DNA from 3 places in the Nocardia sp. SSK8 genome. Region 1 is predicted to be linked to each of the others. Evidence: riboswitches for the same ligand, from Rfam matches in the RefSeq annotation. Region 1 holds a riboswitch; each other region holds the start of a gene.
What was found. A riboswitch is a leader RNA that binds a small molecule or an ion and turns the genes downstream of it on or off. The one in region 1 is predicted to bind cobalamin.
Positions count from the first base shown of each region.

Region 2: linked by a shared signal. The riboswitch ahead of WA675_RS05240 (ABC transporter substrate-binding protein) and the one ahead of WA675_RS06170 (ABC transporter substrate-binding protein) in region 1 are both predicted to bind cobalamin.
Region 3: linked by a shared signal. The riboswitch ahead of metE (5-methyltetrahydropteroyltriglutamate--homocysteine S-methyltransferase) and the one ahead of WA675_RS06170 (ABC transporter substrate-binding protein) in region 1 are both predicted to bind cobalamin.

Region 1 covers NZ_JBAGKD010000002.1:581,272-586,855, forward strand. Annotated here, with positions in the region: gene WA675_RS06155 (cytochrome ubiquinol oxidase subunit I) at 1-560, shown strand, start outside; gene cydB (cytochrome d ubiquinol oxidase subunit II) at 570-1,601, shown strand; gene WA675_RS06165 (hypothetical protein) at 1,851-2,501, shown strand; cobalamin riboswitch at 2,627-2,757, shown strand; gene WA675_RS06170 (ABC transporter substrate-binding protein) at 2,866-4,395, shown strand; gene WA675_RS06175 (class I SAM-dependent methyltransferase) at 4,392-5,153, shown strand; gene WA675_RS06180 (ABC transporter permease) at 5,159-5,584, shown strand, end outside.
Region 2 covers NZ_JBAGKD010000002.1:386,850-392,433, reverse strand. Annotated here, with positions in the region: gene WA675_RS05250 (FecCD family ABC transporter permease) at 1-207, opposite strand, end outside; gene WA675_RS05245 (FecCD family ABC transporter permease) at 204-1,202, opposite strand; gene WA675_RS05240 (ABC transporter substrate-binding protein) at 1,199-2,236, opposite strand; cobalamin riboswitch at 2,266-2,457, opposite strand; gene WA675_RS05235 (TerD family protein) at 2,504-3,850, opposite strand; gene WA675_RS05230 (glucosyl-3-phosphoglycerate synthase) at 4,081-4,956, shown strand; gene WA675_RS05225 (ATP-binding cassette domain-containing protein) at 5,018-5,584, opposite strand, start outside.
Region 3 covers NZ_JBAGKD010000001.1:472,230-477,813, reverse strand. Annotated here, with positions in the region: gene WA675_RS02150 (pyruvate carboxylase) at 1-2,381, opposite strand, end outside; cobalamin riboswitch at 2,665-2,867, shown strand; gene metE (5-methyltetrahydropteroyltriglutamate--homocysteine S-methyltransferase) at 3,016-5,280, shown strand; gene WA675_RS02140 (short-chain fatty acyl-CoA regulator family protein) at 5,512-5,584, shown strand, end outside.

The sequences.
Region 1 (5,584 bases):
CCGGGGTCACCCTGCAGGGCGTGGAGGATCTGCAACGGTCCTATGTCGAGCAGTACGGGCCCGGCGACTACCGGCCCAATCTGTTCGTCACCTACTGGTCGTTCCGCGCGATGGTCGGCCTGCTGGCCGGTTCGGTGCTGCTGCTCATCGCCGGGTTCTGGCTGACCCGCGGTGGCCGGGTGCCGGACAAACGCTGGTTCGCCTGGCTGAGTCTGCTGGCCATCCCGACCCCGTTCCTGGCCAACAGCGCGGGCTGGGTGTTCACCGAGATGGGCCGTCAGCCCTGGGTGGTGGTGCCGAACCTGACCGGCGACCGCACCATCCGGATGACGGTGGCGCAGGGCGTCTCCGACCACGCCCCCGGCACGGTGGTGTTCTCCCTGATCGTGTTCACGCTGCTCTACGGCGCGCTGGCGGTCGTCTGGTACTACCTCATGCACCGCTATATCGTCGCCGGGCCGGACCCGATGCCCGCCGAGCACGACGAACCCGACGACGGTGGCGGTGGTGGTGGGCGACATCGCGCCGAACCCGTCGAGCCCCTGTCGTTCGCGTACTAGGAGCCCGGAATGAGCCTGCAACAGTTCTGGTTCGTGCTCGTCGGTGTCCTGTTCACCGGCTACTTCGTGCTCGAGGGCTTCGACTTCGGTGTCGGCATGCTGATGCCGATCCTGGGCAAGGGCTCCGATATCCGGCGGCGGGTCGTGCTCAACACCATCGGCCCGGTCTGGGACGGCAACGAGGTCTGGCTGATCACCGCGGGTGGTGCGTTGTTCGCGGCGTTCCCGGAGTGGTACGCGAGCATGTTCTCCGGCTTCTATCTGGCGCTGCTGCTGTTGCTGGTGGCGCTGATCCTGCGGGTATGCGCGATCGAGTACCGCGCCAAGATCAACGATCCGACCTGGCGGGCCTGGTGCGATATCGGCATCGGCATCGGGTCCTGGATCCCGGCACTGGCCTGGGGCTGGGTCTTCGCCAATCTGGTGCGCGGGGTGCCGCTCGACGCCGACCGCCAGATCGTCGGCTCGGTGTGGGATCTACTCAGTCCCTACGCGCTGCTCGGCGGCGTGACCACCGCGATCCTGTTCGCCCTGCACGGCGCGATCTTCCTGACCCTCAAGACCGGCGGCGAGGTCCGCGCCGACGCCAGGAAGACCGTCCGCGTGCTGTTCGGCCCGGCGGTGGTGATCGTCGGCGCGTTCGGGTTGTGGACCCAGCTCGCCTACGGCTCCGGCTGGACCTGGGCGGCGCTGGGCGTGGCGGTGGCCGGGCTCGTGCTGGCCGGGGCCGCCACGGCGGCGAGCCGCGACGGCTGGGCCTTCGTCGGCACCACGCTCACCGTCATGTCGGCGACCGTGCTGCTGGTCGGCTCGCTGTACCCGAACGTCATGCCCTCCACCCTCAGCCCGCTCTACGACCTCACCATCGACAACGCCTCGTCGAGCCACTACACCCTGCAGGTGATGAGCTGGGCGGCCGTGCTGGCGACGCCGGTGGTGCTGGTGTACCAGGGCTGGACCTACTGGGTGTTCCGCAAGCGGCTGACCGTCGAGCACATTCCGGCGCCGACCGGTCTGCCACTGTCCGAACCCCCGCGCTGAGCGCGCCGCGACATTCGCCCGGCAATTCGCCGAGCACCCGCCGAAAAACTGGGTGGCAAATATTTGGCGACTATCCATGCGTGGTCATAGCCGAACGCGCAATCGTGCCGATAGAGTCGGATCGAAATCAGCTTCGGCGCAATTGAGCGAAAGGTGAAACCCGGCTCCGCACAACAATCACCGGTTGACGGCCGAATTCCCCGCCGACGGGATCCCGCGGCCGCGCAGCACGATGAAGGGATGCGCGCAATGACCCGATCACATCGCGACGAGCACGACGAACGATCCCGCACGCGCGCGATCGACCTGCACGTGTGGCGGGAGGTGACGAGAATCCGGACCGAATGGCTGATCGACCACCACCTGACCCCCGCGCAACGGCACGCGAGTATCGACGAGGAATCCGTCGAATTGACCGCCCGCATCACCACCTTCGAATCCGTCGTGCTCGACGATCTCGTCGACCGCTGGAAAGCCGCCTACGGCTGGGCTATCCCCGGCGATGCCATGCCATTGGGCAAGCTCACCGCGTTGGCCAGGGCCGACGCCCGCTCGGCGGTGCTGTGCGACAACCTCTACGCCCATATTCCCCCGGCGCTCATCGCCGAACGGCACGCCGCCACCGCCGCGGAGGCGACCCGGAAACGCCGCCGCAGCGCGCCCGCGCCGCAACGCTGGCGCAGCCGTTCGGTGACCATCGCCCCCGCCACCGAAATGGTGGTGATGCGCACCTGGGGCATCGTCCGTTCCTGTGATTTCACCGAACTCGCCTGCGCGCTGATCCAGGTCCAGTCCGACGACGGGATGCCCATTCCGGTGTCACCGCTGGATCCGCTGGCCGAGCAGATGGCGGCGGTCATCCACGATCAACTCGTCGAGGAGGGATTGCCGCCTATTTGATATTCAGCTATTCCTCCGCAATTCGATACCCGCGACGGCGCGAACAATTACCGGGCCTGGGGAAGGACACCGGGACAGCGCGGCGGCGGCGAATGGCACAGGGCCGCAGCGGGGATCGGCGCACACCGTCCGGCGACGGCGTATGCGTAGGATGTCGGCTGTCCGCAGGGAAGACCGGTGCGAGTCCGGGGCTGTCCCGCAACTGTGAGGCTCGTCCGAGCCGAAGCCAGATACCTGCGGACGCAGAAGTGACCAACGGTCGTGATCACGTGGGTATTGATCGACGCGCCGGATCGAGCCACCTCCGGGGGCCTGTTTCCGCATGTCCTCATCGCGTGAGAGCAACACGCGATAGGAGCCGCACATGCCGTCCTCGACGCTGCGTCGCAGGACCTTCCTGCTCGGTGGCGCGCTCGCCGCGGGCGCCGCCCTGACCGGGTGCACCCGGTCCTCGGCCGACGGCGAGGGTGCGGTCGACACCTTCACCGCGGCCTTCCAGGGTTCGGGCGCGGGCGAGGGCATCGATCCGGGGGTGAACACGCTGTTCATCGACGAGGCCCGGATGAAGTCCGTCTACGACGGGCTCTTCGAGATCGACGAGACGATGACCCCGATCCCCCGCCTGGCCGTCGACGCCGAACCGAATGCCGACGGCACCCGGTGGCGGATCGCGCTGCGCGACGCGCGCTGGCACGACGGGCAGGCGTTCACCGCCGAGGATGTGCTCTACACGTTCTCGCGGGTGCTCGGCCCGCCGCAGCGCCGCCCGTTCATCGCCGCGTCCGCGCTGGCGAACCTCGATCTGCGACAGAGCCGCGCCGTCGACGCCCACACCGTCGAGCTGGCCCTCACCGAGCCGTCGTTCGAGTTCCTGATCGCCCTGTCGGCGTACGGGACCAAGATCGTGCAGAACGGCGCCACCGATTTCGACCGGCCGGTGGGCACCGGCCCGTTCGTCTTCGAATCCTTCGAGGCCGGAAAGCAGTTCGTCGCCACCGCCAACGAGCACTACTGGGACGGTGCCCCGGCGATCCGCCGGTTGCGGATCGTGAGCGCCGAGTCCGACGCGCGCCTGTCGGCGGTGCAGAGCGGCGAGATCGACTACGCCGACAATCTCACCCCCGCTGCCGCCCGGACCTTGCAGGGCAGGCGCGGCCTGTCCCTCGCGGCGACCCCGAACAGCGGGATCTACTTCTTCGCCATGAAGACCGATCGCGCGCCGTTCGACAATCCCGATGTGCGCCGGGCCGTCATGCGGATGCTCGACCGCGACGAGCTGGTCAAGGTCGCCCTGGAGGGTCAGGGCGAGGTGTCCAACGATGTGTTCGGCAAGGGGTTCCAGTACTACGCGGATCTGCCGCAGCACACCTACGACCCCGACGAGGTGGGCAGGCTGTTGCGGCGCGCCGGGGTGCGCGACCTGTCGTTCGACCTGTTCACCGCGCCGGTCGCGCACGGATTCGTCGAAGCCGCGCGGCTTTTCGCCGAGCACGCGGGTCGCTGCGGCGTGCGGGTGAATGTGGTGCTCGGGTCGAAGGACACCTACTACACCGACGCGCTGTCGACCGGGCAGCTCACCATGGGCCAGTCCGGTCCGCTGGCGATCCCGAACCACTTCGCCTCGCGCCTGCTCAGCGACTCGCCGCAGAACCGCACCAAGTGGTCGGACCGGGAGTTCGACGCCCTCTACGCCAAGGCGCAGGCCACGCCGGGCGAGCAGGACCGGGCCGCGATCTACCGGACGATGCACGAGATCCTGCACGACCGGGGCGGATTCGTGTTCTTCGGCACCACGCCGTGGAACAGCGCCGCGCGTGACCGCTTCGCGCAGCTGCCCGCGGCCGTGCCGAACTCGCACGGCTGGGCCCGCTTCGACCGGGTGAGCCCCCGATGACCGGCCTGGACGCGGCGCGGGCGCGGTACTGGATCGAGCGCTGGGATCGTCAGCAGGAGCACTACATGCCCGATCGCGAGCAGCGTTTCGAGGTGATCGGCGATGTGCTCGACGAGCTGCGCGACCGCGACGACCTGCTGATCGTCGACCTCGGCGTGGGCCCGGGCACGCTGGCCCAGCGCCTGCTGGACCGGTTCCCCGCCGCCCGGGTGGTCGGAGTCGACGCCGACCCGCTGCTGCTGGGCCTGGCCGACCTCGCGCTGGGCTCGTCCCGGTTCCGCACGGTCGCCGCCGATCTGCGCGCGGACGGCTGGCTGGAGGCCCTCGACCTGGACCGCGAACCCGACGCGTTCGTCAGCACCACGGCGCTGCATTGGATGAACCGGGAACCGTTGCGCCAGCTCATCCGGACCTGTGCGGCGGCCCTCGAGCCGGGCGGGCTGTTCATCGACGGCGATCACCTCTACGAAGGCCGGGACGGGACGCGGCTGGACGCACTGGGCAAGGCCATGACCGTCCGGCGGGCCCGGCGGCAGGGCACGGCCGAGGCCGAGGACTGGGCCCAGTGGTGGGACGCGGTCGCGCAGGCTCCCGAGCTGGCCGAGCTGGTGCGGGTGCGCGACGGCGGATTCGAGCACACGGTGCACGACAAGCCGACCGTGCACGATTACGTCGGCTTCGCCAGGGCGGCAGGCTTCGCCGAGGCCGGAACGGTGTGGCAGTACGGCGACGACCGTGTCGTGGTCGGTATCCGGTAGCGCCGGTGCGCGAGTCGAGCCCGTTCGCCCGGTTCCTGCTGCGCCGCACGGTCATCGGGGCCGGGCAGCTCGGCGTCCTGGTGGTGCTGGTGTTCGCGCTGTCGCTGCTGCTGCCCGGTGACGCGGCCGATGTGCAGAGCAACGATGTGCTGGGTGCCGATCAGCGGGCGGCGGCGCGCGAGCTGATGGGCTTGGACGTGGCCCCGGTCGAGCGCTTCGTCGACTGGCTCGGTGGCGCGCTCACCGGCGATTTCGGCGTCTCGTACGCGAACGGGCACAGCGTCGTCAGCGTGATCGCCGATCCGTTCCGCACCACCGCGCTGCTGGCCGGGCTGGCGGTGCTGCTGCTGGTCCCGGTCGCCGTCACCGCCGGGTTCGCGGCCGGGCTGCGGCCCGGGTCCTGGTGCGACCGGATCATCACCACGGTCGGG
Region 2 (5,584 bases), 190 kb from region 1:
GCCGCCACCGAGCACACGCAGCACATCGGCGGTCGTCAGCGGATAGTGCCCGACGGTCAGCGACCACGCCCCCACCGCCAGCGCCGCCGCGGTGAACAGCACGGTCAGCAGCGCGGACCGGCGCTGGACCCGCAGGACCACCCGCCGTCCCGGCGAGCGCAGCAGCAGGGTGTCGCGGGGCAGGACACGGGGTTCGGTGATCGTCACAGCGTCGCCACCTTCCGGTTGCGCACCAGGTACAGGAAGAACGGCGCCCCGGCGAACGCGGTGACGATGCCGACCTGGATCTCCTGCGGCCGCACCGCCACCCGGCCGACAATGTCGGCGAGCAACAGCAGGGTGGGCCCGAACAGGGCCGACCAGGCCAGCACCCAGCGGTAATCGGGACCGCCGACCGCCCGGGCGATGTGCGGGACGACCAGGCCGACGAACGCGATCGGCCCCGCCACCGCCACCGCCGCGCCCGCGAGCAGCACGACCGCGCCCGCCCCGGTGACGCGCACGGCGACGAGCCGTGTCCCGAGCGTGCGGGCCATGTCGTCACCGATGGCGATGGCGTTCAACGGCCGGGCCACCGCCAGCGCCAGCACCGCGCCCACAGCGACGAACGGCGCGACCGCCCAGACGGATTCGCTCTCGGCGCGGGCCAGGGACCCGACTACCCAGAACCGGAAATTGTCGAAGGTGGTGCGGTCCAGCAGGGTGACGGCCGTGGTGATCGAGGCGCACAGGGCGGTGCAGGCGGCACCGGCCAGCGCCAGCTTCACCGGTGTCGCACCACCGAATCCCAGTGATCCCAGGGTGTAGACGAACGCGGCGGCCACCGCGGCACCGAGGAAGGCGAACCAGAGGAATCCCGAGGTTGTTGTCACGCCCAGGGTGCCCATGGCCAGCACGATGGCCAGCGAGGCCCCGGCATTGACACCCAGCAGTCCGGGACCGGCCAGCGGATTGCGGGTCAGGCCCTGCATCACCACGCCCGCCAGGGCGAGCGCCAGCCCAGCGAGCAGGCCAGCCACCGTGCGCGGCAGCCGGATGTAGCGGACGATCCGGTCGGTGTCGGTGCCGCGGAAGTCGGTGAACGCCGCGACCGCGTCGTCGAACGCGAGCGGGTGCGCGCCGATCAGCACCGAGGCCACACAGACAGCGGCGAGCGCGGCACCGGCCAGGAGCAGGCCGGTGCCGCGGACGGTGCGGGTCACCGGCCGAACAAGCCGGGGTGGATCAGCTCGGCGACCAGTTCTGTCGCGTGCGCGATCCGGACACCGGCGGCCCGGTCCGCGAACAGGAACGGATGCACCGCGTTCGCGCGCACGGCGGTCATGTTCGCGAAGGCCGGATTGCCGACGAGCTTGTCGACCTGTGGCTGGGCGTCGGCGCGGGTGTAGGCGGCATCGCAGCACTGGCTGGTCAGGATGATGTCGGGGTCGCGGGCGATGAGGGCTTCCGCGCCGATCGGCACATTGCGGCGCTCGGTGAGATCGGCGAAGGCGTTCACCCCACCGGCGGCCTCGATGATCTGGGTGATGAAATCGATCCCGCCCGCGACAGTGTAGGACCCGTCGTCCTTGGGTGTGACGACCGCGACCCGCGGCCGGGGCGCGGCGGCGACCTTCGCGCGCACCGCCGCGATCCGCGCGCTCAATTGTGTGACCACCTCGTCGGCACGCCCGGCCACACCCCACAGCGCACCCAGGTCGCGCAGGTCGGCGTAGACATTGTCGAAGCGCACGGTCTTCGGGTCGATGGCCTCGTCGGCCAGTCCGTCCGCGCTCGGGCACAGCGGGCTCAGCACCCAGGTCCGCACGCCGAGGTCGTGCAGGCTGCCGCGGGTGCCGACGCTGTTCTGCGCGGAGGCCGCGAAGACGCCGTTGTAACCCGAGAGCACGAAATCCGGCTTTTTCGCGAGCAGTTCGTCGCGGCTGGGCAGCTTCTGGACGTAGTCCGACTTCGCCTGCGCGTCACGGTATTCGGGCAGGACCGCCGCGTCGAGGAACGCCGTCTGCACCAGCCGGTCGGTGACGCCGAGGGCGTGCGCGATCTCGATCGAGGGCTGGTAGGCGGCGTAGATGCGCTGCGGCGGGGAGTCGACGGCGACATCGATGCCGCAGTTGGCGCGGGTGACGGCATTCGCGCCGGTGGTGGCCGGTGCGGGTGACGGCGCGCAGCCAGCGGCGACAACCGCGCAGGCGATCAGCGCGCCGGTCCGTAGGCGCGCGACAACAGAACAGCTCAAGGTGACGGCCTTCCAGGTCCTCGTGGAATGGGTACTTCGTGGCCGTGGCCGGTCTCCTGGCTGACGGGATGGCGCGCGCCGGTTCAGCCTTCCCAGGGCATGCCCCAGTGGCCCCGGACAGCATCAGCCGCCCGGATCGATCCGTCACTTCCCGATCACAGTGGCGAGGGCCGCACCGGTTTCGCACCGATTTCCCGAACACCACGGCTCGGGGACTGTACCAAGATCGGAAATCGGATGGTCGGGTCGGCTGGTCGAATTGTCCGATCAGCGGGGGTTCGGGCAGGTCCCCTCGTACCGGGTGAGGCCGAGGCCGTTCTTGCCCTTGCTGCGCCCGACCGGTCCGTTCTTGGCCGAGCGGACCCAGGCACCGCCGGTGTCGAGGACGGGCATGCGTTCGCTGAACGCGCGGCTGTAGCGGGTGGTGCCGTCGACGGTGAGAATGCCGTCGCGCACGTCGATGTGGGCGACGGTAGCCCAGAAGGAGTTCTTGCCGTTGCCGATCAGCACGGTGATCTGGTCGGCATCGGCGCCCGGCAGCCCGTCAGGTCCGGGGCGGCCGTAACGCACCCGCACGCGGGGGCGGCCGAAGGTATCGATGGCGCCCGCGCCGTTGTCGACGGACTGGTACACGTTGAGCAGCAGATCCCCGTTCTCGGTGGGGCGCACGATCACCTGTTCGGTGGCGGGGCGGCCGTGCGCGCCGGGGCCGCGGGAATCGCCCTGGTGGTGTAGGAACGGCCAGACGGCGAGATCGCCCTGGTGGCCCTTCTCGCCACTGATCACCACGTAGTCGCCGGTTATCTCGTTACGGCAGAAGAAATAGACGTCCAGATCGCCCTTGCCGTACCGGGTGACGCGGCCGTCGGGGGCGTAACTCGCACCGCGGCCGTCCCATTCGAGGCCGACGGTGAGGACGTAACCGGGGTCGCCTTTGCGCAGGTCGATGCTGGCGCGGCGGTCGGGTGTGTCCTTGGTGAGGACCACGTCGACCTTGCGCAGATCGATCTGGGGTGTAGCCGGAACCGGCGGTGGCGCAACAGGTTGCGAAGGCGCGGCGAGCTGCGGCGACGCGGCGGGTTGCGGCGACGCGACAACCTCAGTGGGATCCTCGTCGACGACGATCCCGTGTTCGGTCGCGAAGGCCGCGAGTCCCGCACTGTATCCCTGCCCGATCGCATCGAGCCGCCACCCGCCACCGCGCCGGTACAGCGCCACCGCCTGCAACACCGTCTCACTGGTCAGATCCGGCGGGGTGAAGGTCATCGACTCGCCCACCCCCGCGACGCTCACCCGCAATCCGCTGACCTCGCCGAACCGGATGCCCTGTGCCTCGGTACTGCCCGCGATCACCACCCGGTGGATGTCCGCGGGCAGCGCCGCGAGGTCCACCGACACCACCGCGTCGGACTCCATCCGCACCCCCGGCGCGACCGGATTGTTGAAGAACACGAAATCGGCGTCGGAGCGCACCGTCCCGTCGGCGGTCAGCAGCACCGCGGACACATCGACCGCCCCCGCCGGGTCGTCGAGGTCGAGCCGGATCGTGTACCGGTGCTCCCCCAGGTCGGTCTTTGATCCCTTGGCCACCTCGACCACCGTCGCCGCGCTCATGCCCCTACCTCCGTCGACCGGATGACCGCACCAGGCGGATTCGTTCGACAGGGTACCCGCGTCCCGCGTCCGGAGCGGGGTTCCGATCCGTCTCCGCCGACAACCCCACCGGCCCGAACAGCCCGTTCACCAGTCCGCACCACCACGGCGCCCGGCGATCTGTTGGCTCCGGTCACAGGATCCGCGGCGATCGGTGGCGAGGTGGGCCGGGCTGACGTTCACTGGTCGGCATGAACGTCCGTGAACTGATCGACCGCAAGGGCGGTCGCCGGATCTCGGTGGTGGTGCCCGCGCTCGACGACGAGGACACGGTCGCCGGAGTGGTCGCCTCGGTCCGCCCGCTGCTCGGCGGGCTGGTCGACGAACTGATCGTGCTCGACGCGGGCTCCACCGACCGCACCATCGCGCGAGCCAGGGCGGCGGGTGCCGCCGTCTACACCCGTGAGGAAGCATTGCCCGACATCGCCCCGCGCCCGGGCAAGGGCGAGGTGCTGTGGCGTTCGCTTGCCGTGTGCACCGGCGACCTGATCGTCTTCCTCGACGCCGATTTGGTGGAACCGGACCCGATGTTCGTGCCCACCCTGCTCGACCCGCTGCTCACCGACCCGGGCCTGGCCCTGGTGAAGGGCTATTACCGGCGACCGCTGGCCGGAGGCGTCGACCCCGACGGCGGCGGCCGGGTCACCCAGCTCGTCGCGCGGCCCCTGCTCACGGCCCTGGCGCCCGCGCTGGCCGAGATCGTGCACCCGCTCGGCGGTGAATACGCCGCCACCCGGAGCTTTCTCGGCGAGATCTCCTTCGCCAGCGGCTTCGGCGCCGAGATCGGCATCCTGCTCGACTGCTGGCAGCGGCGCGGCCTGTCCGCGATCACCCAGGTCGACCTGGGTGTCCGCGTGCACCGGCACCGCTCCACGCACGAGCTGGCGGTGATGAGCAGGCAGGTGGTGGCGACCCTGCTGGACCGGCTCGGCATCCGCGACTCCGGCATCGGGCTGGTGCAGTTCCTGCCCAGTGACGACGGCTGGCGCCGCACCCCCTCGGAGGTCAGCCTGACCGACCGCCCACCGATGGCCCGGCTCATCGCCACCCACCGCGACATCGCCTGACACACAACAAGCGCCGGTGCGGTCCCCAACGGGAACCGCACCGGCGCTCGGCGCGTGCGACCTAGGCGGCGACCAGACCGAAGTCCAGCTTCACCAGCTGATCGGCGCAGTCGAAGTAGCGGTCGTCGTGGGTGATCACGATGACCGTCTTGCCGCGCCGCTTCAGATCCGTGAGGATCTCGCGATAGAACACCTCACGGAAGCGCGGCTCCTGATCGGCGGCCCACTCGTCGAAGACGTAGATCTGGCGGTCTTCGAGGAGCGCGGTGAGCAGGGCGAGCCGCTTGCGCTGGCCCTGTGACAGATCCACCGTCGACAGCCGCCCGTCGCGCACGGTCACCTTGTGCGCGATCTGCAGCTCATCGAGGTAGCGCTGGACCTCCTCGTCGATCCCGGGCCGGTCGAAGCCCAGGTAGTCCTCGAACAGGTGGAAATCGGTGAACACCGCCGACGAATTCTGCCGGTACCACTCGATGTTGTCGTGGTCGATCCTCTCCCCGTTGAGCGACAACGACCCCGTGCGTGGCACATACAGACCGGTGATGAGCTTGGCCAGCGTCGACTTGCCGCTGCCGTTGCCACCGACGATGAACGAGATCTGCCCCGGCTCGAAGACCAGGTCGATCGG
Region 3 (5,584 bases), on a different contig from region 1:
TCGCAGACGTTCTGCAGGTTCAAGCCGGTGTCACGCTCGGTGTGCGCGGTCGCCGCGACAATCGCCGAGAGCGCGGGCTGCGACGTAGTACCCGCCATGGCGGCCGAAGCACCGTCGACCGCGTCCGCCCCCGCCTGCCACGCGGCCAGGTAGGTGGCCAGCTGACCACCCGGGGTGTCATGGGTGTGCACATGCACCGGCAGATCGAAGTTGCTGCGCAGCGCCGTCACCAGTTTCGCCGCCGACGGGGCACGAAGCAGTCCGGCCATGTCCTTGATCGCCAGCACGTGCGCGCCCGCGTCGACGATCTGTTCGGCCAGCTTCAGGTAGTAGTCGAGGGTGTAGAGCTGCTCGTTCGGGTCGAGCAGATCACCGGTGTAACTCAGCGCGACTTCCGCGACGGCGGTCCCGGTTTCGCGCACGGCGTCGATGGCCGGGCGCATCTGGTCGACATTGTTGAGCGCGTCGAAGATCCGGAAGATATCGATCCCGGTGGTCGCCGCCTCGGAGACGAACGCGCGGGTGACCTGCTCCGGGTACGGGGTGTACCCGACGGTGTTGCGCCCGCGCAGCAGCATCTGCAGGCAGATGTTCGGCACGGCCTCGCGCAGCGCGGCGAGGCGCTCCCACGGGTCCTCGTGCAGGAAGCGCAGTGCCACATCGTAAGTCGCACCACCCCACGCCTCGATCGAGAGCAGCTCGGGCGTCAGCCGCGCGACGTGCCCGGCCACACCGAGCAGACCGTTGGTGCGCACGCGGGTCGCCAGCAGCGACTGGTGCGCGTCACGGAAGGTGGTGTCGGTGACGCCGAGTGCCTTCTGCTCGCGCAGCGACCGCGCGAAACCCTCGGGCCCGAGGGTGAGCAGGCGCTGACGCGACCCGTCCGGGGGCGGCAGCGTCATATCCAGGGCGGGCAGCTTGTCGTACGGGTACACCGTGGTCGGGCGCTCGCCGTGCGGCTTGTTGACGGTCACGTCGGCGAGGTAGCTCAGGATCTTGGTGCCACGGTCGGCCGAGGCGCGCGAGGTGAGCAGCTGCGGGCGCTCGTCGATGAACGAGGTGGTGACCCGGCCCGCCTGGAAATCGGGGTCGTCGAGCACCGCGAGCAGGAACGGGATATTGGTCGTCACGCCACGGATGCGGAACTCGGCCAGCGCGCGCTGGGCGCGGGCGGCGGCGGCGGGCAGGTCGCGGCCGCGGCAGGTGAGCTTGACCAGCATGGAGTCGAAGTAGGCGCCGATCTCGGCACCCAGGTTCGCGCCGCCGTCGAGACGGATACCGGCACCGCCGGGCGTGCGGTAGGCGGTGATGCGGCCGGTGTCGGGACGGAAGCCGTTGGCCGGGTCCTCGGTGGTGATCCGGCACTGCAGCGCCGCGCCGCGAATCGACACGGTGTCCTGGCTCAGGCCCAGGTCGGCCAGGGTCTCGCCCGCCGCGATGCGCATCTGGGCCTGCACCAGGTCCACATCGGTGATCTCCTCGGTCACCGTGTGCTCGACCTGGATGCGCGGGTTCATCTCGATGAACACGTGGTTGCCGCGCTCGTCGAGCAGGAACTCCACCGTGCCCGCGCAGCTGTAGCCGATCTGGCGGGCGAAGGCCACCGCGTCGGCGCAGATGCGTTCGCGCAGTGCGGGATCGAGGTTCGGCGCGGGGGCGAGCTCGATCACCTTCTGGTGGCGGCGCTGCACCGAACAGTCGCGCTCGAACAGGTGCATGACATTGCCGTGCTGGTCGGCCAGGATCTGCACCTCGATGTGGCGCGGGTTCACCACGGCCTGCTCGAGGAATACCGTCGGGTCACCGAAGGCCGATTCGGCCTCGCGCGAGGCCGCTTCGATCGACTCGCGCAGCTGCTCGGGCGCGGCGACCCGGCGCATGCCACGGCCACCACCACCGGCCACGGCCTTGACGAAGATCGGGTACTCGAGCTCGGTGGAGGCTGCCAGCAGCGCCTCGATATCGGCCGAGGGCTCACTGGACTTCAGCACCGGCAGGCCCGCGGTCCGCGCGGCCTCGATCGCGGTGGCCTTGTTGCCCGCCATCTCGAGCACCTCGGCCGAGGGGCCGATGAAGGTGATGCCCTCGCGCGCACAGGCCGCGGCCAGATCGGGATTCTCCGACAGGAAGCCGTATCCCGGGTAGATCGCGTCGGCACCGGCCGACTTGGCCGCCTCGACGATCGCCTCGATCGAGAGGTAGGCCCGCACGGGGTGACCTTCCTCACCGATCTGATACGACTCGGCCGCCTTGAGGCGGTGCACGGAGTTGCGATCCTCATACGGGAACACCGCGACCGTTCCGATGCCTAGTTCGTAGGCGGCGCGGAAGGCGCGGATGGCGATCTCGCCGCGATTGGCGACCAAGACTTTCGAGAACATTGGCCTACGGTACCCGGCGCGTGAGCGGGGTTCGGCACGCCAGGTGACTTCGCCATGATCTTCACACCCGATGCCCCCCGACCTGCGAAGTCGCGGTAATCGGGCCGTCACATCTCACCGTGCGGGGCCGGGGCCGGTGCGGTCGGCGGCGGGTCCCCCGACACGCAGGTCAGGCCCCTGTTCCGGACGTCCGGGTGAGCGCGGGGCCGCGACCCCCTATGCTGGTGGGCGCAGCTGGTTCGCCTGCGCGGTGGAAGAGTCGGAGCCCCGACCTCCCGCGCCGGTGTCGAAGCCCGCCGCCGGTTCTCCGGCGCCGGGTGAGAGGGAACCCGGTGAGAATCCGGGACTGTCCCGCAGCGGTATGCAGGAACGACCGCCGTCATCACGCACTGGACCCCGTGTCTGGGAAGCGACGGCCAGTAGGTCGGTCGACACACACGACCGGTGCCCGCGAGTCCGAAGACCTGCCGACTGTGCCGGATACGCCGTATCCGGCGGCCACCGCCTCGTGGATCGGGCGCGCGGACCACCCACAGACCAACACCGACCGTGCCCCGCACGACCGGTCGACAGTCCGGCGGTTGGCGTCTGCCCGCATGGTGAGGGCCGTCCGTACCGCACTGGAGAAACTTCCGTGACTGTTTCGCACACTCCTTTCACCGCAACGGTTCTCGGTCTGCCCCGGGTGGGCCCGAACCGGGAACTCAAGCGCGCGACCGAGGCCTACTGGGCGAGCCGCGCCGACGCGGGCCACCTGCACACCGTCGGCCGGGAGCTGCGCCGCGCCCAGCTGCTCGCGCTCCGCGAGGCGGGCCTGGACTCGGTGCCGGTGGGCACCTTCTCCTACTACGACCAGGTGCTCGACACCGCCGTCCTGCTCGGCGCCCTGCCGCCGCGGGTGGCCGGGATCGAGGACCCGCTGGACCGCTACTTCGCGGCCGCGCGCGGCACCGACACCGTCGCCCCGCTCGAGATGACCAAGTGGTTCGACACCAACTACCACTACCTGGTCCCCGAGATCGACGCCGCGACCGTCTTCTCGCTCAACCCCGAGAAGCTGCTCGCCGAGCTGGCCGAGGCGATCGAGCTGGACGTCCCCGCCCGCCCGGTGGTGGTCGGCCCGATCACCTTCCTGAAGCTGGCCAAGACCGCCGACGGCGCGGCCCTGGACCGGTTGCCCGAGCTGGTCGCCCGCTACAGCGACCTGCTGACCCAGCTCGCCGACGCGGGCGCGCAGTGGGTGCAGATCGACGAGCCGGTGCTGGTCACCGACCTCACCGACGCCGAGGTCGCCCTCGTGCGCGACACCTACACGAAGCTCGCGGCGGTGCCGCAGCGCCCGGCGATCCTGGTCGCCACCTACTTCGGGCACCCCGACGCCGCCCTGGGCGCGCTGGCCGCCACCGACATCGAGGGCGTGGCCGTCGACTTCACCGCGGGCACCCGGGTGGCCGATCTCGCCGCGCTGCCCGCGCTGGCGAACAAGCTGGTCGTGGCGGGCGTCGTCGACGGCCGCAATATCTGGCGCACCGATCTCGACGCCGCGCTGAGCACCCTGGGCACCCTGCTGGGCAGCGCGGGCTCGGTGGCCGTGTCCAGCTCGTCCTCGCTGCTGCACGTGCCGTACTCGCTGACCCCCGAGACCGGCCTGGACGAGCGGCTGCGCTCGTGGCTGGCCTTCGGCGCCGAGAAGGTCGCCGAGGTGCGGGTGCTGGCGACCGCGCTCACCACCGGCACCGACGCCGTGGCCGCCGAACTGGCCGCCGCGCGCGACGCCGCCGAGTCGCGGCGCACCGATCCGCGCCTGCACGTCGAGCAGGTTCGGGCCCGCCTCGCCGCCCTCGACGAGGCCGACCTGACCCGTCTGCCCGCCGACGAGCGCCGCGCCCTGCAGCGCGAGCACCTCGATCTGCCGCTGCTGCCGACCACCACCATCGGCTCCTACCCGCAGACCTCGGCCATCCGCCTGGCCCGGGCGGCGCTGCGCAAGGGTGAGATCGACGAGGCCGAATACGTGCGCCGGATGCGGGCCGAGATCGCCGACGTGATCACCCTGCAGGAGAAGCTGGGCCTGGACGTGCTGGTGCACGGCGAGCCCGAGCGCAACGACATGGTGCAGTACTTCGCCGAGCTCCTCGATGGTTTCGCCGCCACCGAGAACGGCTGGGTGCAGTCCTACGGCACCCGCTGCGTGCGCCCGCCGATCCTGTTCGGTGACGTCTCCCGGCCCGAGCCGATGACCCTGTCGTGGATCGGCTACGCCCAGTCGCTGACCACCAAGCCGGTCAAGGGCATGCTCACCGGCCCGGTCACCATTCTGGCCTGGTCGTTCGTGCGCGACGACCAGCCGCTGGGCGAATCGGCCCGCCAGGTCGCCCTCGCCATCCGCGACGAGACGGTGGACCTGGAGGCGCAGGGCACCCGGGTCATCCAGGTCGACGAGCCCGCCCTGCGCGAGCTGCTGCCGCTGCGCGCGGCCGACCAGCCCGCCTACCTGCGGTGGTCGGTGGACTCGTTCCGCCTCTCGACCGCCGGTGTCGCCGACACCACCCAGGTGCACACCCACCTGTGCTACTCGGAATTCGGCGAGGTCATCTCGGCCATCGCGGGCCTGGACGCCGATGTCACCTCGATCGAGGCGGCGCGGTCGCACATGGAGGTCCTCGACGATCTGAACGCGGCGGGCTTCGCGCTCGGTGTCGGTCCGGGCGTCTACGACATCCACTCCCCGCGCGTGCCCTCGGTGGAGGAGATCACCACCTCGCTGGCCGCGGCGCTCAAAGCCGTGCCCGCCGAGCGCCTTTGGGTGAACCCGGACTGCGGTCTCAAGACCCGCGGCCCGGTCGAGGTCGAGGCCTCGCTGCGCAACCTGGTGACCGCGGCCACCGCTCTGCGGTAAACGGGTGAATCCCTGGTAAATCGCTGTCCCGGGCGGGTATTCCCACCCGGGACAGCGCGTCCGGCCGCAGGGCGTTTCGGTCTTCATGAGGGGGAGATCGAAGCGTCCCGCGGCCCTTCGCACGTTACGCACGGGTAGTAACAGATAAAATCCCTTGCTGGACTGGACATCTCCCGAGGTAATCGCCACTTTCAGCAAACGTTGCGAACCCTGAGAGTTAGGATCTTCGGCGTGCGGAAGATGTACGCGGGGGCCAGGCTACGACGGCTGCGCGAAGAACGGCGGATGACCCAGGCCGCGCTGG